3 regions of the Candidatus Thiodiazotropha sp. LNASS1 genome follow, and region 1 is predicted to be linked to each of the others. Evidence: predicted binding sites of a transcription regulator. Region 1 holds the regulator's gene; each other region holds the start of a gene.

What was found. The regulator sigma-54, encoded in region 1, starts transcription at its own class of promoters, with help from an activator protein. The targets are predictions, from matches to a motif close to TGGCANGNTNCNTGCTT.
Region 2: a site for sigma-54 is predicted at 2,762-2,778, ahead of AB8516_RS20405 (flagellar hook-length control protein FliK). Genes of this name have one in related genera too.
Region 3: a site for sigma-54 is predicted at 4,272-4,288, ahead of AB8516_RS13130 (CmpA/NrtA family ABC transporter substrate-binding protein). Genes of this name have one in related genera too.

Annotation. Positions count from the first base shown of each region.
Region 1 is NZ_OZ156465.1:3,249,943-3,257,102, reverse strand. Features, by position in the region: gene AB8516_RS14330 (PTS sugar transporter subunit IIA) at 1-262, opposite strand, end outside; gene rapZ (RNase adapter RapZ) at 259-1,125, opposite strand; gene hprK (HPr(Ser) kinase/phosphatase) at 1,135-2,073, opposite strand; gene ptsN (PTS IIA-like nitrogen regulatory protein PtsN) at 2,073-2,540, opposite strand; gene raiA (ribosome hibernation-promoting factor, HPF/YfiA family) at 2,570-2,890, opposite strand; gene AB8516_RS14305 (RNA polymerase factor sigma-54) at 3,062-4,549, opposite strand; gene lptB (LPS export ABC transporter ATP-binding protein) at 4,745-5,470, opposite strand; gene lptA (lipopolysaccharide transport periplasmic protein LptA) at 5,467-5,961, opposite strand; gene lptC (LPS export ABC transporter periplasmic protein LptC) at 5,963-6,526, opposite strand; gene kdsC (3-deoxy-manno-octulosonate-8-phosphatase KdsC) at 6,523-7,044, opposite strand; gene AB8516_RS14280 (KpsF/GutQ family sugar-phosphate isomerase) at 7,058-7,160, opposite strand, start outside.
Region 2 is NZ_OZ156465.1:4,568,708-4,575,867, forward strand. Features, by position in the region: gene dnaJ (molecular chaperone DnaJ) at 163-1,302, shown strand; gene dapB (4-hydroxy-tetrahydrodipicolinate reductase) at 1,328-2,131, shown strand; gene AB8516_RS20400 (hypothetical protein) at 2,141-2,617, shown strand; gene AB8516_RS20405 (flagellar hook-length control protein FliK) at 2,818-3,813, shown strand; gene AB8516_RS20410 (lipopolysaccharide assembly LapA domain-containing protein) at 4,090-4,377, shown strand; gene lapB (lipopolysaccharide assembly protein LapB) at 4,468-5,655, shown strand; gene pyrF (orotidine-5'-phosphate decarboxylase) at 5,707-6,414, shown strand; gene galU (UTP--glucose-1-phosphate uridylyltransferase GalU) at 6,600-7,160, shown strand, end outside.
Region 3 is NZ_OZ156465.1:2,991,060-2,998,219, reverse strand. Features, by position in the region: gene AB8516_RS13145 (GTP-binding protein) at 1-645, opposite strand, end outside; gene AB8516_RS13140 (ABC transporter ATP-binding protein) at 642-1,598, opposite strand; gene ntrB (nitrate ABC transporter permease) at 1,606-2,436, opposite strand; gene AB8516_RS13130 (CmpA/NrtA family ABC transporter substrate-binding protein) at 2,508-4,034, opposite strand; gene AB8516_RS13125 (sigma 54-interacting transcriptional regulator) at 4,442-6,394, shown strand; gene AB8516_RS13120 (NAD(P)-binding protein) at 6,475-7,160, opposite strand, start outside.

The DNA.
Region 1 (7,160 bases):
TTACCCGCCCCTTGTCCGCCAAACTGTAGGCGATGTTGCTGGGTGTGGAACCATACATATCAGTAAACACCAACACTCCCTGGCCCTGGTCCAACCGCTCGATCAATCCGCTGGCCTGTTGGACAAGTTTTTCCGGATTGCTGTCGATGCCGACAGGCAGGGTCTCAACAGCCAGTGGCGCACCTTCAAGCATCTTCCCCGCGGTCTCCAGCATTGCTTCCCCGATCCTGCTGTGAGTGATGAGCAGCAGGCCGATGGTCATGACAGTTCCCGATGTCGGCTCATGACATCCAAACCCGCCTCAGAAAAGTGTTTTGCCAGCCGTTCCACTAAAAACACGGACCTATGCTGACCCCCTGTACATCCCACGGCAATAGTGAGATAGCTACGCCCATCCGCCTCGAACGCCGGTATCCAGCGGGCCAGGAAATCGATCATGTCGGAAAGCATGCCGGTCACCTCTTGATGAGCCGACAGATAGTCCGCTACCGGCGCCTCCATACCATTGTAGACACGGAGTTCTTCCTGCCAATAGGGATTCGGCAGACAGCGGGCATCAAACACAAAATCGACATCCCTGGGTAGACCGTGTTTGAAGCCGAAGGATTCGAACAGTATCGATACCCTGCCCTCATCCCCCCCGATACGGTGTCGCACCAGGTCACGCAGTTCATGAAGATTGGTATAGGTGGTATCAAGTCGCAGGTCTGCCGCTTCGATCACCGGCGACAGCAACTCCCGTTCATAACGAATTGCCTCTGGCAGTGAGCGCTGTTCATTCGTCAAAGGATGTTTACGACGGGTCTCGCTGAAACGCTTGATCAATGTATCGGCTTTGGTATCAAGAAAAAGCATTTTACAGTCGAGCCCGCGCTGCCGGATATTCTCCACCATCTCCGGCAGGGTGGATAGCTGACTAGACTGACTGCGGGCATCGATGCTCACCGCGGTCTTGTTGAAAATGGCCTCCGGATTGCCGATAAGATGATCAGCCATCGAGATCAACAGCGAAATCGGCAGATTATCGATGCAATAATAGCCCATGTCCTCCAGGGTATGCAGGGCTATGGTCTTGCCTGAACCCGACATGCCGCTGACGATTTGCAGTTTGATCCCCTCGGACATGATTGTCTCTTATTGATCCTGATCGATATAGATCTGTTGACGATCGATGAAGTCCTGTGTGGCATTGTAGCCGTCAAGCATCAACATATGCTGTCTCACAGCTGTCTCCACCAGAATAGCCAGATTCCGACCGGCGGCTACCGGCAGACTTGTCTGCGGTATATCGACCCCCAGCATCGAGCGTTTTGAATGGCAACCTTCGAGACGATCCATTTCATGCAGTTTCTTGTCATCGAAGTGCAGCAGGTCAATGATCAAATGCAACTCTTTGTTGGGTTTTATCGCACTGTTTCCGAACATAGCGCGGATATTAATCATCCCTAAACCGCGTACTTCCAGGAAATCCTGCAACACCTTCGGACAGCGGCCGATAAGTGTATTACTGGCGGATTTGTAGATCTCTGTTGCATCATCGGCGATCAAACAATGGCCCCGTGAAATCAATGCCAATGCGAGTTCGCTTTTACCGATCGCCGGATCACCGCTGAGCAATACGCCCCTGCCAAGGACCTCCATGTAGACCCCGTGCACCAGCAGTTTTTCACCCACCGGCTGACTGAAGCGTTCCAATAGGCGATTTATCACCTGATTGTCGGGTTGAGGGGTATAGAAAAGCGCAATACTCCTTTCCAGTGCCTGCTCCTCACATTCCTGAAGCGGTTTCAGTCCATCGGTGAATATAAGCGATGCGGGGGAGGCCTTGAACAGTACCTGTAGATAATCATGATAGACATCCTTTTCATCATTCAACAGATGTTCCCTTTCCGGCGGCCCGATAACCTGGATCTGATTGGGCCGAACCAGATTGAGGGGACCTGCGGGTGGCTTTCCATGTTGAGATTCAATATCCAGAACGATCTCAGTGTCCCCCCCTTCACCATTCCAGCTCAGCGAAAGCTCGCCGGCCAGCTCTTCATAGAGATCCCGAATGGTATAGATTGGCTTCATTAAGAGGAGATTATAGCTTCCCGTTGCTGGATCAGTTGATAAAGATCTTGCGCAGTTGTCGCTTGCCTCAACTCACTACAGAAATCGTGATCGTCAAACATCTGCGCCAGTTTGGCCAACAATTGCAGATGCTCATCGGTCGCCTCTTCCGGCACCAACATGGCGAAGGCAAGATCAACCGGTTGATTGTCGATGGCATCGAAATCGATTCCCTCCGGCAGTTGGACAAACGCCGCGAGAGCCTCGGTGATATGCGGCATGCGGGCATGGGGAAGTGCTATACCCTTGCCCAAACCGGTACTGCCCAGCCTTTCACGCTCAAGGAGCGCATCAAAAACCATATCTTGATTGAGATCTGGAACAGCCTCGGCCAGTCGCTGACCGAGCTGTTCCAATACGCGCTTCTTGCTGGCCGCCTCCACATTGCAACCGATCCGTTCTTCCACAAGATAACCGTTTGGAAACATGGAAACCTCGCCAGTTCAATCAGCCCGTATTATTCAGACGCATATTTTACGCCGCTTCCGGCGCGATGACTTTTCATTTTCTCCTTGTGCTTCAGCACCTGTCTATCCAACCTGTCCGTGAGCAGATCTATAGCTGCATACATGTCTTCCTGTACAGAATCCGCATAAACACTCGCACCGTTCACTTGCATTGTGGCTTCTGCCTTCTGCCTCATTTTTTCCACACTCAGGATAACGTGAACATTTATCACATTATCGAAATGGCGCTCCAGGCGCTCAAATTTACTATCCACATAGCTTTTCAAGGCATTGGTTACATCCACATGATGACCGGTCACGCTAATTTGCATAATTTTCTCCTATCTTAGATGAGGTTACCCATCACCCTGCCTGACATGACTAAATGGCGACAAGCCACATTTACAGTATATGCTGTTTGGCAATCCTCATAAGCCTTGTGCCTGGTTGCATCCGCAAAGGGATTACTGTCAACAGCCGGTGATCAGTCGCGCATTCAACTCCTATATCAGACGTTTACGTTCGTTCGACGGTGGAATACCCATCGACTCACGGTACTTTGCCACTGTCCGACGGGCAACTTCGATACCCTGATCGGACAAGAGGGCGGCAATCTTATTGTCACTGAGAGGCTTGTTGGGAATCTCAGCGGCAATCATTTTTTTTATCAGCGCACGAATTGCAGTAGACGAGCACTCACCTCCCGCACTGGTGCTGACATGGCTGGAAAAGAAATACTTGAACTCCAGCGTACCCCTGGGTGTATGCATATATTTCTGTGTCGTCACACGGGATATCGTCGATTCATGCATCTCCAGCGCCTCGGCGATATCCCTCAATACCAGAGGTTTCATCGCCTCCTCTCCATGCTCAAAGAACCCCCGTTGATACTCTACGATTTTACTCGCCACGCGTAAAATAGTTTCGTTTCTGCTCATCAGGCTCTTAATGAACCACCGGGCCTCCTGCAGATGGTTCTTCAAAAAAGTATTGTCTTTACTCTGGTCCGCGCGTCTGATCAGATTGGCATAGCCGGTGTTTACCCGCAGTTTCGGGGTCACCTCGCCATTCAGTTCAACCACCCATCGGCCGTTGCGCTTACTCACGAACACATCAGGTATGACATATTCAGGTTCGCTGCTCGCAATGAGTGTACCCGGATGGGGATTGAGCGTACGAATCAGCTGCATCACTGCCGCCAGCTCGTCCTGATCGATCTTCATCCTACGCATGATCTGGTTCTGGTCCTGCGCGGTCAGGAGGCTGAAATGGTCCTTGCAAAGCCTGATTGCCGACTGTAGATAGGGGGTCGATTCGGACAGTTGATTCAACTGGATAAGCAGGCAGTCCTGAGGACCCTGGGCGCCGACACCGGGTGGATCGAATGCCTGTATTCGATGCAACACCGCTTTGACATCGTCAATGGTGGCCTCTTCATCGTTCAGCGACTGCAGCACCTCCTCCAGATCTCCGGTGAAATAACCATCCTCGTTGATGCTGTCGATGATGGTTGTGGCGACATAGATATCCTGCGGAGTGAAGGGAGTCAGATTCATCTGCCACAGCAGATGGTCTTGTAGCGTCGTGGCGCTACTGTTCTGTATCAAATAGTCGTGGTCATTACTCTCGCCACTGCCACCCGTCGTCGGCTGATAGCTGTCATAGACATCGCTCCATTCACTGTCGACCGGCAGTTCTTCAGTCACCTGAGACGCATCAGTCTGGATTTCACGTTCATTGTTGATGTCGTTACTGCTCGAACCCTCTGCCGCTGAATTTTCCGCCGCCCCGTTGTCAGCGCCCTCATTCTCCTGAGTGCTGTTTTGTTGACCGAACTCCTCCTCCACTTCGAGCATAGGATTGGTCTCGATCACCTCCTGAACCTCCTGACTGAGGTCGAGAGCAGACAGTTGCAGCAGGCGTATTGCCTGCTGCAACTGTGGTGTCATGGTGAGATGTTGTCCGAGTCGGAGCTGTAGCGCCTGCTTCATCGCAGATGATATCTTTGGACCTGGTATGTTATTTGTATGTCTTTAACTTCATTCTAGCTAAAAAAACTCACCGAGGAAAAAGATTTTCTCCCCGGAATCCCGCCAGAATGCTAAAACTTGTCACTGCAAGCTTCCAGGATCAATCCTGGAATCCATTAGAAATCAAGGGGATGCATTACCCCCACAAAACCATCTCTACATAGAAAAATCTTCGCCAAGATAGACACTTCTCACCTCATCATTCTGAAGAATCTCATTCGTGGAGCCCTCAGCCAGCACTTGACCGCTATTGATGATATAGGCCCGATCACAGATATCCAGTGTCTCTCTAACATTATGATCCGTAATCAGAACGCCTATCTGCAGGGCCTTGAGATGTTGAATGATCTTTTTGATATCGATGACAGCAATAGGGTCGACACCGGCGAAAGGCTCATCCAATAGAATAAAGCGCGGCTGGACGGAGAGGGCTCTGGCAATCTCCAGACGCCTGCGCTCACCCCCCGAGAGGCTCATTGCCAGATTGTCCCGCAAGTGATCGATACCGAATTCCCGCAACAGCTGGTCACACATTTCACGGCGCTTGCCGGCATCCAGAACCTCCACTGTCTCCAGAATCGCAAGAATGTTCTGCTCAACCGTAAGCCGTCGAAATACCGATGGCTCCTGCGCCAGATAGCCAATACCGCTGCGCGCTCGCATATGCATAGCCCGATCGGTCAGAACCTCCCCATTGAGAAGTATCTCGCCATGATCCACCGGGATCAGACCGACGATCATATAAAAACTGGTGGTCTTACCGGCCCCATTGGGCCCCAGTAACCCGACCACTTCACCGCTGTTCACGCTAAGTGAGACGCCGTCCACAACATTGCGCTTACCATACTGCTTTTGAAGCGCCTTGGCCTGTAGCTGACTCATGGCTGCTTGTTTGGCTCGATGACAACCTGCACGCGTTGCTTACCTTGCGCGCTTGTACCCGCCTTGACCATTGCCTTGGCGCGATTGTAGATAATCCGGTCGTTGCGAAAACGGTTGCCACCCTGCTCAAGCGATGCATCATCGATCAACAGCAATTCATCACGCTCCGCGTTGATCTCCACACGCCGGGCTTCGCCATGAACCTCCTCATCCCCTTTCTCCGTCAACTGACGAAAGCGAACGGGACTCCCTTCACTGATGACCTTCTCCGTTTTGCCCTGGCGACGATGGATCCACAGCCGATCGGCCCAAATCCTCAGACTGCCCTGGGTGATCTCGACACTTCCCTCATATAACACCACACCGGATGCCTCATCGACGGAAAGGCTGTCCGCTTCCAGATGCATGGGTTGATCCTTGTCACTTTCCAACGCATGCCCCGGCGCCCAAATGATCAGCAGCAACACCAGACAGGTCACAACGTATTTCATTCTATTGGAATTCATAATAGCCTCGCACCTCATGCAGCAGTTTGAGCCGTAGCGGTCCCTTCAGCCAGGCCTCCATACCTGTTGCGGTCATCCATTGGTCATCGCTCTCGATGCGTACCGGGCCATCGGTTGTAGCAAATGAATCTTCAAAGTGCAGCGTCAAATCCTGCGTGACAATATGCAACGGCGCAGTGTCCGCGCCGCTAGGACGATCGATAACCACACCCCCGGCAAGATGGAGACTCTCTTCACTGCGTCTGATCAGACCATCCTGCGCCCGCATCTGCAAAGGGGGGCTCTGTTGGTTGTAATGCCAGAGAACCGGTTGTTGCAGTTCGGTAATCCCGGTTTTTTCAAAATGCCTCATCCCCCGAGACTGCAATCGCTGTTTGAGTGCACCCTGTTCATCGTAGGTTTGCACAACCAACTCCTCGGCGTAAGAATCGGGATCGTGTCTAACACCCGGCGTTCGGGCCTCCTCCGGCTGCATCAACCTATTCATCCACCAGCCCAGGCTCAGCAGCGCCGCACCTATAAAAAAGAGACCGATTAATTGACGCTTCAAAGATAGCTGTCCAACTCAGTCTTAAGATTACCCTGGGCCTCGAGCACCATCTCGCAAACATCTCTGGCGGCGCCACGCCCACCGTTGTGGCGTGTCTGCCAGTGAGCATGCTGGAGAACAAAGGGATGGGCGTCATTCACGGCGATGGCCAATCCGACACGCCGCATGATGGGCAGATCGACGACGTCATCACCCACATAGGCTACCTGGTCATCCGAAAGGCCCAGTTTATTGCGCAACTCCTCATAGGCCGGCAGTTTGTCCAACTTACCCTGATAGACATGCTCGATACCCAGACTCTCCATACGGATACGCACGACCTCAGAGCTTCGTCCGGTGATAATGCCGATTACCACACCCGATTTCTGCAACATCTTCATACCGTGACCATCCCTGGAGTTGAACGACTTATACTCCTGACCGTCGTCACCAAGAAACAGACCACCATCGGTCAGCACACCATCGACATCAAAAATGACCAGTTTCACACCACTGGCCTTGGCATGTATATCCTGCACTTTCTCTACCCCCCTACATCACACCGGCTCTAAGCAGATCATGCATATTGAATGCACCGATCAGTTGCTGTTTTTCATCAATAACCAGCAGGCCGTTAATCTTTTTCTCGTCCATC
Region 2 (7,160 bases), 1.3 Mb from region 1:
TCCAGTCCTGCAAACCGTGCATCGGCAGCCCTGCCGATGTGCGGTTTTGGCGTTATACGGGCATGAAACTAGCGCCTGTTGAATGAGTGTTGACAGGCCCTATTCAGACAGCTGGACAAATGATGTATCTCAACAAATAACAGTAGTAAAAGATAAAAAACCATGGCTAAACGTGATTATTACGAAGTTTTAGGCGTCAACAAGAATGCCAGTGAGGCCGATATCAAAAAGGCCTATAGACGCCTTGCCATGAAATTTCATCCGGACCGGAACACCGGGGATGCCGCTGTCGAAGCAGAAGAGAAATTCAAAGAGGCCAAGGAAGCCTACGAAGTATTGACCGATGCGCAAAAGCGCGCGACCTACGACCAGTTCGGACACGCCGGTGTCGATCCCAGCATGGGTGGCGGTTTTGGTGGCGGCAGCGCCAATTTCTCAGATATCTTCGGTGATGTATTCGGCGACATCTTTGGCGGGGGACGTGGCGGCGGTGGCGGCTCTCGCGTGCATCGCGGCGCCGATCTGCGTTACAACCTGCAACTTTCACTGGAAGATGCAGTCGCTGGAACAACGGTCAAGATTAGGGTGCCGACTCTGGTGAAGTGTGATGTTTGCGCTGGTAGCGGTGCCCGGAAAGGGACTACCCCAAAGACCTGCGATACCTGCGGCGGCCATGGTCAGGTACGCATGCAGCAGGGATTCTTCTCAGTTCAACAGACCTGTCCACGCTGTCATGGTAAAGGAACCATGATCGAGGATCCCTGCCCTAACTGCCATGGGCAGGGGCGCGTACAGGAGCACAAGACTCTGTCGGTCAAGGTGCCGCCCGGCGTCGATTCCGGTGACCGTATTCGCCTGGCCGGTGAAGGTGAGGCTGGGGAGCATGGTGGTCCACCCGGTGATCTTTATGTACAGGTCGCCGTGAAGCCTCACGAAATTTTCAGCCGCGAGGATAATCATCTCTACTGTGAAGTGCCGATAAGCTTCGCTGTGGCCGCCCTGGGTGGTGAGCTGGAGGTGCCCACACTGGATGGTAAGGTGATCCTGAAGATTCCCGCAGGGACACAGACCGGCCGCCTGTTCCGGATGCGCGGCAAGGGTGTCAAGCCGGTTCGTGGTGGCCCCATGGGTGATCTGATGTGCAGGGTGCTGGTCGAGACACCGATCAAACTGACTGCCGAACAGGAGGACCTGATCAAGCGACTCGACGAATCCATGAAAAAGGGTGGTGCGAAGCATAGCCCTCATTCCACCAGCTGGGTTGATGGAGTGAAAAAGTTCTTTGAAAATATGGGCTTTTAAAGCAAATCTAGAAGGGGCGCATCGGATGACAAGAATCGCAGTGGTTGGCGCGGCGGGACGCATGGGCAGATCCCTGGTAACGGCGGTTAGCGAAACTGAGGGATTGGTTCTGGGAGCTGCGACGGAGCGCAAAGGGAGCCAGCTGATCGGCCAGGATGCAGGTGAACTGGCGGGTATCGGTCATCTTAATGTCTCCCTGGAAACAGATTTGAAAGCGGTCGTTGACGATTTCGACGTGCTGATCGACTTTACCACTCCCACCGCTACCATGGCCCATCTGGCGATCTGCCGCGAAGCGGGCAAGCATATGGTGATCGGCACCACTGGCCTGAATGAGGCAGAAAAGCAGGCATTGCAGGATGGGGCCGATGGTATTGCGATCGTGTTCGCACCCAATATGAGTGTTGGAGTCAACCTCAGCTTCAAGCTGGTCGAAATGGCGGCCAGGGTTTTGGGCGATGAGGCGGATGTGGAGATTATCGAGGCCCACCACCGGCACAAGGTCGATGCACCTTCCGGTACGGCACTGAGATTGGGTGAAGTGATTGCGGATACCCTTGGTCGGGATTTAAGTGAGTGTGCCGTCTATGGTCGGGAGGGAAAGACCGGTCCTCGGGATGGCAAGACTATCGGCTTCGAGACCATCCGCGCAGGGGACGTGGTCGGTGAACACAGCGTCTGGTTCGCCATGGAGGGAGAACGGGTGGAAGTGGTGCATAAGGCATCAAGTCGGATGAATTTCGCCCGCGGCGCCATCCGGGCTGCCGGATGGGTGGTAGGCAAGGAGAAGGGACTGTTCGACATGCAGGATGTGTTGAGCCTGAAATAGTTTGTGGGAATGAAGAGCATACACAGTCTCGGTATCTTACTGGTCATTGTCAGTTTCCTGTCTGTCGGTTGCAGTGAAACTCCTTTGAGTCCGGAGGAACAGCTCCGAAATCTCATCAGTGAGGCTGAAACCTATCTCGAATCGCGGGATCTCTCCTCAGCAATGGCCTTTGTCGATCCGGCTTATAGGGATGAGAGCGGACGGGATTTCAGGGGGCTGAAGGCAACGCTGCTGGGCTATTTCATGCGTCACAAATCGATTCACATTATATCAACGATTGATCAGATCGATTTACGCTCCGAGAATGAGGCCGAAGTTGTGCTCTTTGCCGGACTTGCCGGGTCTCCACAGGAGACGGATATGACGCTCTCCCAATGGCGCGGGGAGCTGCTGCGTTTACAACTCATGTTTACTCGTAGTGATGATGACTGGCGTTTGCAGAAGGCGCAGTGGCGCCGCGCCACACCACAGGATTTTGCTCTCTAGGACCATTCGGTTCAACGGATCTCACAAAATTTCGATACTTAAGCTCCGCCGGCGAAGCAATTTATCGATAGACCGGAATACCACCTTCTCCTTCGCTCGAGGGGAAAGGAAAAACGGGCCAAGAAGGGTGGGGTGTCCTAAACCTGGCCCGGAACCTGCATTTATCTTGTCGACTGAAAGCGACAACAACAGGTTTAGCCATGGTACAGATAGCACTCATGCCCCAGATTCAGGGGGATAAGCTCAAATCCGCAATCCCTGCAGAAGGGGGCGATCTTGTCACACAGATCAGTGCAAATGGGGAGATTATAGGGGCTACATTCGACCAGGCCCTACAGGAAATGCTGATGGCTCAGGGTGAACAGGGCGTTCTGTTTCTCTCGCTGGCGACGTCAACAGCAGATCCCCTTCAACCACAGACTATAACGCCTCGGGATGGCGGGGTTTTGCCGCTGCAACTCCAGTTGGACGGCAAGCCTTTGCCGCTTCTGATATCCCAACAGCAGGCTGCATTGACCGAACCGGTGCTAGACGGTGCAGTACAACTGAAGCCGCTTCAGTCACAACCACAATTGATGCAACCAGAATTCCTGATCCAGCGACTGATCGAAAACGGTCAATCTCAGCCACTGAAACTGCAGCTGCGTGAATTGGGTGCGCAGCTGTTGGAATCCGGACGACCTGTTGAGAGCGCCGGTCAGCTGTCCGCACTTTCACTGCAACTGCCGGTCAACTCATCCACAGGTATGCGGCCATCTATCGTCATGCCTCTGGATATTCCCGTCGGTCAGGCGGGATGGGACAGAGCGGTGGGAGAGCGAATCCAGTGGATGGTCGGTCAGAACATCCAACAGGCGGAAATCAAGTTGAATCCACCCCATCTTGGGCCGCTGGAGATAAAGATATCACTACAGAATGATCAGACCAGCGTCACCTTTGTCGCCTCTCAAGCCCCTACGCGAGAAGCCCTCGAGGCATCGATTCCGCGACTACGGGAGCTGTTTGGTGAAATCAATCTCAATCTCGCCAATGTGGATGTGGGACAGCAGCAGGCAGGTGAATCGGCCCATGACAGGAGAGCCGGATCTGGCAGTAACGGTACGATTGGCAGTGATTCGTTAAGCCCTGACCAGACTCGGGAACAAGGCCAAACATGGATAATGGGTGGTGATGGCCTTTTGGATACCTACGCCTAGCATCTACCCTCTGCCCATCTACCGACGACGAATTCCTCTGTTGTGAGGATATTCGCGGTTATGCTGTGACAAAAACAGGATACGAACCGTGTTATCTCCAGGATATTCCCTCAATATCGCTATTTGATAGGTTATCAATCCAATCAAAGGGGGGAGAGGTCCGTGAAAATATGAAAACAGCCGCATCTACACCCCTGTTCTTACATTTTGGCTATTTCAAACTGGACTGCAGTAGGCGAGAATGGGTGACTGAGAGGAGGAACTACGGAACGTCTGATGCGATTCATAAAACTCTTTATAGTCATACTGATCATGATGCTGGGTGCAGTCTTCACTGTACTCAACGCCGACCCTGTAGAAATTAATTACTATTTTGGTCATCGGGACCTCCCTTTGTCGTTGATACTGACCATCGCCTTGGGACTGGGTGTGATTTTGGGTGTCCTGGCCGGAATGGGTAGAGTATTGGGTCTTAAGCGGGAAATACACTCTCTTAAAAGGCGCAGTCAAATGGTGAGTGAAGAGGTCAACAACCTTCGCGCCTTACCCTTGAAGGAGCAGTGAGGGTTGCAATGTACTTTACATGCTATGTCTTAACCCAAGCAGTAACCCATTATCGGCATTACGCTGCCGGTGTGGTTGTTGAGGTGTCAGGTGATTGAGCTGCTGCTCTTGTTGCTGCCTGTAGCCGCTGCCTCCGGTTGGTATACGGCACGGCGCGGCATGCCCAGAAAAAAACAGAAGCAGCAACCGCAGATCGCGCCGGTCTATTTCAAAGGTCTCAATTATCTGCTGAACGAACAGCCCGATAAGGCAATCGATCTGTTCATCGAATTGCTGGATGTGGACAGCGATACGGTAGAGACCCATCTTGCCTTGGGTAACCTGTTTCGTCGGCGGGGTGAAGTGGATCGAGCCATCCGTATTCATCAAAACCTGATAGCCAGGCCCAGTTTGAATCGCGAACAGCGAGCACAGGCCTTGCTTGAATTGGGTCAAGACTATATGCGGGCAGGCCTGTTCGATCGTGCCGAAAACCTGTTCCTCGAATTAACCGAACTCAAAATCTACAACGAGCAGGCCTATATCTATCTATTGGAGATCTATCAACAGGAGAAAGAGTGGCAACGATGCCTTGATGTTGCTGATAAGATCTCTGTATCCCACTTTCCCTCTCTACCGAATGCGGTTGCCCACTTCTATTGTGAATTGGCTGAGCAGATGTTGAGCCAGCAGAATATCTCCGCAGCGGAGGGTTATCTCAAGCGTGCTCAACAGGTTCAACGAAACAATGTGCGCGCTTTACTTTTACAGGCCGAGATCGATTATACCCGGGGTGATTGTCGATCGGTGGTAAAGTTGCTGCAGCAGGTCGAGGAGAACGAACCCATCTATCTTTCCGAGGTTCTGCCCAGGCTTGTCGAATGCTATAAGCAACTCGGCAGACAGCATGAATTGTTCGAATACCTGCAACAGTTGTATCAACGTCACCACTGCACGGAAGCAATGATGATTCTCTCCGAGATGATTGTCGAAAAAGAGGGTGAGAGTGCGGCTGTGGATGCGATGCTCAGACATCTGGAAGAGGCACCTGATCTAAAAGGCCTGGAACGTTTAGTGAGACTGAATCTGCAGCGAAGCGAGGAGAGTCCCAAGGAGGCTTTGGAGGTCCTGTTGATATCAGTGATGAAACTATTGGAAAAACAACCGGCCTATCAGTGTGATCACTGTGGCTTCACGGCAAAAAAACTGCATTGGCACTGTCCCAGCTGCAAGAGATGGGGCGAAATAAAACCCCAGCAGGGGCTGACGCGCAGCTTTAAGGCCAACGCAGTGACATGACAATCGATCCGAATCCACGGATCCCGCATAAAGATAGAAGGTGGAATATACATGAACAGCAGTGATTCCAGGGTCATTGTGGCACTCGACTATTCGGGGCAGGATAGGGCTCTGGCTCTTGTCGATCGCTTGGATCCCTCACTCTGCCGACTCAAGGTGGGTAAGGAGATGTTTACACGCATCGGTCCCTCTTTCATCGAGGTGTTGAGGGGGCGTGGTTATGAGGTCTTTCTCGATCTGAAGTTTCATGATATTCCAAATACTGTGGCGGCAGCCTGTGATGCGGCAGCCGATCTTGGTGTGTGGATGATGAATTTACATGCGTCTGGTGGCCGCAGAATGATGGAGGCGGCCAGGGAACGTCTGGAGTCCAGAAGTAATCGTCCACTCCTGATTGCGGTTACCATTCTTACCAGTTTGACCGGGGAGGAGATTCATGAGGTCGGTTTTTCAGGCGATCCCGCAGATAATGTCTCACGCCTGGCGAAGCTGACACAACAGTCTGGGTTGGATGGTGTTGTCTGTTCTCCCCGGGAAGCTGGAATGCTGCGTGGGGATCTGGGGCATGATTTTCTCCTCGTCACTCCCGGTGTCCGCCCCAAGCAAGCGACCCAGGACGATCAACGGCGCGTGATGACTCCCGCGGACGCGATAAACGCCGGATCGAGTTATCTGGTGGTGGGCAGGCCGATTACCGCCGCTGCCGATCCCATCAAGGCACTGCAATCGATCAATCTGGAGATTGCAGCCAACCTGTGAATGTCCGATGACTGGGGCCTATTGAATAGTGTTAAGAGACCCTAGGTTGCTCAGTTTCATATTTATATGGAACCCTTTCAAAGAACCTCTATGTTAGGATGCCTTGTACCATATTGAATATGGTGGTTCATCTGAACGCGGGTAATTGAATGGCACGTTTTATATAAGGACCTATAGGAGTGGTAATGAAAAAGATACGCAAGGCGGTTTTTCCTGTTGCTGGGATGGGCACCCGTTTTTTACCCGCGACCAAGGCCAACCCCAAAGAGATGCTGCCGATAGTCGACAAGCCTCTGATTCAATATGCCGCTGAGGAGGCGGAGGAGGCAGGCGTAACATCTCTGGTATTTGTCACAGGCAGGAACAAGCGCTCCATTCCCGATCACTTCGACAAGGCGTATGAGTTGGAGAGTGAACTGCAGGAGGCAGGGAAGACCACGCTGTTACAGAAGGTGCAAAATGTCCTGCCAGTGGATGTGAGCTGCATCTATCTCAGACAGGCGGAGGCCCTTGGGCTTGGGCATGCGGTGTTGTGTGCAGAACCGGTGGTAGCGGATGAGCCATTTGCGGTCATCCTTGCAGATGACCTGATCCGTGGCGAAGATGGTGTTGGTGCTATCGCACAGATGGCCAAGGTTTATGAACGTTACCAATGTAGTGTGATACTGGTTGAAGAGGTACCACAAGAGGAGACTGGCAAATACGGTATCGTGGAAGTGGAGAATGATGATGGTGAGACCGCAATC
Region 3 (7,160 bases), 260 kb from region 1:
CATAATCCGATCCAGATCGATAACACCATGTTGTGTCTGATAGATTCGCGCCAGGCGGTTACGACCCTGTATGGCCTCAGTGAGCGTGCTCAACGCCTCGGCACTAACCAGGTCCGTTTTATTAACGAGGACCACATCGGCAAAAGCCAGTTGCGCCTCGCACTCGTCAGACTCGTCCAGATGCTGCGCCACATGCTTGGCATCCACCAGGGTGACGATGGCATCCAGGCGCAGTTTCTCCTTCATCTCCTCGTCCATGAAGAAGGTCTGGGCCACCGGACCTGGGTCAGCCATACCGGTGGTCTCGATAAGGATGTGGTCGAACTTGTGCTTGCGGCGCATCAGACGGCCCAGGATGCGGATCAGGTCACCCCGCACCGTGCAGCAGATGCAACCGTTGTTCATCTCGAAGATCTCTTCGTCGGACTGAACCACCAGCTCATGGTCAATACCGATCTCGCCGTATTCGTTCTCGATGACCGCGATACGTTTTCCATGTTGCTCCGTGAGAATCCGGTTCAACAGGGTAGTCTTTCCTGAACCGAGAAATCCGGTCAACACCGTTACCGGCACACGCCCATCGCGTTCAACCGACGTTGTGCCGTTGCTGTGTTCGTTACAGGTTTCCTGGAGACAAGCTGTCATACTGTTACGCGCTCCTTGTCTGCATACCGATTCACTGTCTGTGCGTCCTGCACGGTACAAATTCCCCGGGCCGGGTTGACCTCTTCCGGAAACACCCTGATATAACCATCCGGCTTACCACTCTCGTCCTGTGTCTTCCGCTCAGCGACAGGAGCACCTGCAAGCTCCTTGGATCGCATGACCAGGAAATCCACCAAATGATTGCGAATCGGGTAGTAAGCCGGGTCGTGGATGATCGAGGTGCGGTCCCGGGGTCTCGGGATAGCCACCTTCACCGATTCGGCGATACGCGCATAGGGACCGTTGGTCATCAGCAATATGCGATCGGCCAGCAGGATCGCCTCGTCTACGTCATGAGTAATCATGAACACCGTTTGATGGGTCTCGTTCCAGATCTTCAGCAGCTCATCCTGGATATTGCCGCGTGTCAGCGCATCCAGCGCCCCAAAAGGCTCATCCAGCAGCAACAGTTTGGGCTCTATGGCAAAGGCGCGGGCGATGGAGACCCGCTGGCGCATACCACCGGAGAGTTCGTACGGTTTGCGTTCCTCAGCGCCATCCCCCAGGCCCACCATCTGCAGATATTTATAGGCATGTTCCCGCACCTGCTCGCGGCTCCACTGGGGCCAGCGGGCGCGTACCCCGAATGTGACGTTTTTGAGGGCGCTCAGCCAGGGCAGCAGGCTATAGTTCTGGAATACAACACCCCGTTCCAAGGCCGGACCTCCCACCTCTTTGCTGTCCATGAACAGGACGCCGTCGCTGGCGCCGTCAAGGCCGGCCAGGATATTCATGATGGTGGACTTACCGCACCCGGAGTGGCCGATTATGCAGACGAACTCACCCTTATGAATGCCGAAATTGGCATTCTCGAATACCGTTAACTCCCCATCCTTGGTCTTGAATCGTTTGGAAAGGTTTTCCGCCTCGACAAAAAAATGTTTTGTTGTCATAGGTTCGTTATTCCTTATAGGTGACCAGACGGGTGGCACCGGACAACGCCATATCTAGCAGCATGCCTACGATACCGATCATCAGAATGGAGAAAATAACGCTGGTGAGATCGAGGTTGTTCCACTCGTTCCACACGTAATACCCGATCCCCGTGCCACCCACCAGCATCTCGGCAGCGACGATGACCAACCAGGCGATGCCGATGGAGATACGCATGCCGGTGAGAATTGTGGGTGCCGCCGCCGGCAGGATCACGGTGAATGCGGTACGCACGGGCGACAGCTCATGTGTACGGGCCACATTCAGCCAGTCCTTGCGCACATTGGCCACGCCGAAAGCCGTGTTGATCAACATCGGCCAGATGGAACAGATGAAAATAACAAAGATAGAGCTGGCCTCCGAATCCTTGATGATAAAAAGGGCCAGCGGCATCCAGGCCAGCGGTGAGATGGGACGCAACACCTGAATGAAGGGATTCAATGCCTTTTGGATCAACGGCGACATGCCGATCAGGAAGCCGACCGGTATGGCGATAACGGCCGCCATGAAGTAACCGGCCAGGACCCGATAGATGGAGTAGCCAAGCTGGATGCCGATACCCTTGTCATTGGGACCCTTGTCGTAGAAGGGATCGGACAATTCATCCACTGCCAGACCAATGACCTTGGACGGTGGCGGTACTCGCGCCTCCTGGTCGGCACCGCCCATGAGGATCTCATATTCGGTCAATGCCTTCTTCGCTTGCGGCGCTTGATTGGCCATTTCCCAGAGGCCGAGCATGACGGCCAGGAAAGTGACGGCCAGCACTGTGGCTCGCATGTTTAGAGACTGCAGCATAACTTCGGTTTCCCCTCTGTTTTGTTAAGGGGCCGGGTGGAAGAGACCCCCCGACCCCGCCGACTCACGGTCTAACGTTTAATGGCGAAGCTCTGGACATATGCGTCGGGTTTGGCCGGATCGAACGCCTTACCCATAATTTCGTAGGACTCATAGGTATGATCCGGTACCGGATAACCCAGCTCCTTCATCATGCGTCCCGCATCGGAGGCCAGATAGACCTCTTCCGCGATCTTCTTGTAATCCACATTCCCTTTCACATAGCCCCAACGCTTCATCTGGGTCAGGATCCAGACCGCCATGGAGTGCCATGGGAAGGGGTCGAAATCGATTCGATCTGGGACGTTATGCACCTTACCCAAACCATCTGCGTATTTACCGGTCAACACCTGTTCGATAACAGGCACCGGCTGATTGAGATAGTTCTTTGGTGCGATGGCCTTAGATATCTCCTTGCGATTTTCATGCTTTGAGGAGTAGGCGGTGGCATCCACTATGGACTTCAGCAACGCCGCGTAGGTGTTCGGCAGAGTGGTGGCGAACTCCTCGGAGCAGGCAAAAGCGCAGCACGGATGGCCCGGCCAGATATCCTTGGTGAGGGTGTGAATGAATCCCACCTTCTCCCATACCGCCCGCTGGTTGAATGGATCCGGCGACAGGTAACCGTCCAGATTGCCGGCCCGCAGGTTAGCCACCATTTCCGGCGGCGGTACCACACGGATCTGTATATCCTTGTCAGGATCGATGCCGTGTTCCGCCACGTAGTAACGCAACAGGAAGTTATGCATGGAGTAGTCGAACGGCACACCGAATTTGAAGCCCTTCCAATCCTTAGGATCGCGTTTATCCTTGTGTTTGACGTGCAGCACGATGGCCTGGCCGTTGATATTCTCTACCGCAGGCATACGGAATGGTACCGCCGTGGAGCCGGAACCCATGGTGATGGCCAGTGGCATCGGCGTCAGCATGTGGCTGGCGTCATACTCCTTGGCCAAGGATTTATCCCGGGCCACCGCCCATCCAGCCGTTTTGATGACGTCCACATCCAGGCCGTATTTGGCATAGAAGCCCATGGGATGAGCCATGATGATAGGCGTGGCGCAGGTGATCGGCACGAATCCGACCTTCAGCTTCGACTTTTCCGGTTTGCCCAGATTGTCCTTGATTGCCGCTTTGACCTCATCCATGGGCAGCATGCTGCCGAGCATGGCTGCGAAGGCGCCACCACCCACCAGGCGCATAAAATCCCTGCGGCTCATATCGTCGTGTCCGAAGATGCCACGCACCACCGCACTCTCGACGACCCGGTCCAGGACATCTTCGGAGCTCTCGAGAGGATTGGGATCCTCAACTGCCGTCTGCGCTGATTCGTCGACAGCGATCTCGGCCTGTTCCGCAGCCGCCAACTCATGCATCCCGGGTGTGGCGATGCCTTCAAAGACCACCCGTTCCAATCGCTCGGTCAACTCGGTTTCACTGCATTCGTAGTTACTCTGGATCTGCTCCTTCTGAAAAACACAGATGGGGCAGTTGCACGCAGGACCGTGCTGAAGATCGGTATCCGCATCAAACGGATTGCCGAGACTTTTGTTTGCCATGTTAAACCCCTTGTAGCTTGTTCGATTCAAACGTCGGCGATGCGGTCAGCCACCTGCATGGCACGGTTCCTGCCCTTTTCGAAGTGCGGGTTCACAAACCCGCCGTTGAACGCGAAACAGGGACGATACTGGTGCAGGGACGCACAACCTCTACCAAAACCGCACAAAATTTGTGCGTACCTGGACGGACTGACGGCGCTGAATCAATTCCGAAGCGCACCCGTCTTTACAAGAGAATTGCAGCTACCGTGCCAACTATAAAATTCAAACGTAAGCTGCTGTTTAGTTGGGAAATACATCAGAAATAGCGGTGACTTACGGGACTACGAAAATACGTAAATCACGAAAACACGTAATCGAAAACACGAGATTTTGTAGTATCTCAGTGAATATTGAGGTCTGTTCATATGAACCTATCGGATACAGAGGTTAAAACCCACAACCTCCCGGATACCAGGCATTCCAAAGATGCCGGATGGCCGATGTTTTACAACTTCTTTGACCAGCACCCCACGGCAACACTTGTATTCGATCCGGTTGAGAATCGTATGGTCGATGCTAATCGAGCAGCTATGGACCTACTGGGATTTCCAATGGAAACACTGCTGCAAAGCAAACCCAGCTGGTTATTCAACGGGGGGTTGAGCGCACTGGTCGTGTTCACCCAATCGGTCATGGTGCAAGGGTTTTGTTGGACCAATGAACTCAGCTGCCGGACCCGCAGTGGCAGAGTGATACCGGTAGAGTGCAACGCCCGATCTGTGACCCACAATGACCAGGTACTGCTGAGCGCCACCCTGCAAGATCGAGAGGTTGTGGAGGGACTGCGTAAACAAGCCGACGCCAACGACTATGTGCGCCGGGGCCTCGCGGAATGGCGCAAGTACGAACAGCTATTCCATGAGATCGAACAGGGCAACCAACTACTCCTGCAGGCAGCCGGTGACGGTATCTACGGTGTCAATGCGGATGGTATCACCACCTTCATCAATCCAGCCGCCGAACGCCTGCTTGGCTACAATGCCGATGAGCTTGTGGGTAAGAATATGCACCAGATGGTGCACTGCAGACATCCTGACGGTTCCCACTACTCCGTCAGACACTGTCCTATCTACGCCGCTTTCAATGATGGTACCGTGCACCACGTGGACGATGAGGTATTCTGGCGCAAGGACGGTAGCGTATTTCCCGTGGAGTACACCAGCACACCCATCGTGGAACATGGCATGCTCATCGGAGCGGTGATCATCTTTCGCGACATCAGTGATCGCAAGGAGGCTGAAAACAATCTGCGCAGCGCCCTCGAGCAGGTCAAATCCCTGCAGCGGCGGCTGGAGGAAGAGAATGCCTATTTGCAGGAAGAAATCCGCACCGAGCACAACTACCGGGAGATAATCGGCAGCAGCTCAGCCATACGTCAGGTTATCCAAAAGATTCAGTTGGTCGCACCGACAAATTCCACCACCCTGATCACAGGCGAGTCGGGCACCGGCAAGGAACTCATAGCCAGAGCCATACATGTCAGCAGCGAACGTAGCGATCGGCCTCTGATCCGGGTCAACTGCGCAGCCATACCCCGCGATCTGTTCGAAAGCGAATTCTTCGGCCATATACGGGGCGCCTTCACCGGCGCCACACGGGACCGTGCAGGGCGGTTCGAACTGGCCGACGGCGGCACCCTGTTTCTTGACGAGGTGGGCGAGATACCTCTTGAGTTACAGGGCAAGTTGTTGCGGGTGTTGCAGGAGGGACAGTACGAGCGTATCGGCGAGGAGAAGACCCGTAGCGTGGACGTGCGCATCATCACCGCCACCAATAAGGACCTGGCAGCCGAGGTGACTGCAAAAAACTTTCGCGAAGATCTCTATTTCCGCCTGCAGGTGTTCCCCATCCACTTGGCTCCCCTGCGGGAACGTCCCGAGGATATTCCCTTGTTGGCAAGCCATTTCCTGCACACCATATGCCGTAAACTCAACAAGCGGGATATTCATCTCAGCCAAAGTGACGTCAGACGCCTTAAAAGCCATCGCTGGCCGGGTAATGTCCGCGAACTGGAAAACATCATCGAGCGGGCGGTCATCGTCACCCAAACAGGGCGTCTCCACCTGGACCTGCCGGTTCCTGAGACCATCGTCAAGACGGCGTTGACGCCGGACGAGGAACCGGAGGCGGTGGGCAACGTATTAATGACAGAGAATGAGCGTGTGGCCCGTGACCGTTTGATGATTATGCAAGCACTGAATCAGGCCGGCGGTAAGGTATTCGGCAAAGATGGGGCGGCGGACCTGCTGGGCCTGAAACCTACCACGCTGGCATCACGCATGAAGCGTCTGGGCATCGAGAAGCCTAAAAAGCAGTAACGCAACACACGGCCCAACTACAGACCAGAGTCACGGCCTGGAATGCTCCAGGCCATTAATACACCGGTCACCGTCAGGTCCTAGTATTGACCCAGACCCATTTCGATGTAGCCGGTGGGGCAGACCTCCTTGCAGATGTGACAGCCGACACACTTGGCGTAGTCCGTATCCACATAGCGCCCCATGGCGCGTTCATTCTTGTTCACGCGATAGACGGCGTCCTGCGGGCAGTAGATGACACAGTTGTCGCATTCGAAGCAGAAACCGCAGCTCATACAGCGCTTTGCCTCAGTGACGGCTGTCTCCTCGGAAAGGCCCGTGAAGCGCTCGATCATGCTTCCCAGCACGTTGGAAGCATTCACATCCATCTCATCCCGGGCGTTCAACGGCTCGTAAGCAAAATGCCCCGTGAACATGGCATTACTCTTGACCACATCCGCATCGGCACGATTCTCAAAATTGTGCACAGACCATTTGGCACTGTTGGTACCCCAGGTCGGGCCATGATTGTACTCTTCCGGTGAGAGATCTTTCTGAGACAATTCCTGCAGTAGATTAAAGTGATGGCCTTCCACTTTGGGGCGCTCATCGACCGCTTGGCCACGCAAGTGATTATCGATGCTCTGTACCGCAATCGAGGCCTGGCCGATAGCGGTTGTCAGCAGGTGAGGGTTTACCGCATCCCCACCCACGAAATTTCCTGCTTTCCCTTTGACCTGCATGCTCCGGTCGGCATCGATCAGATTCCAGTCATTGGCGATGCCAT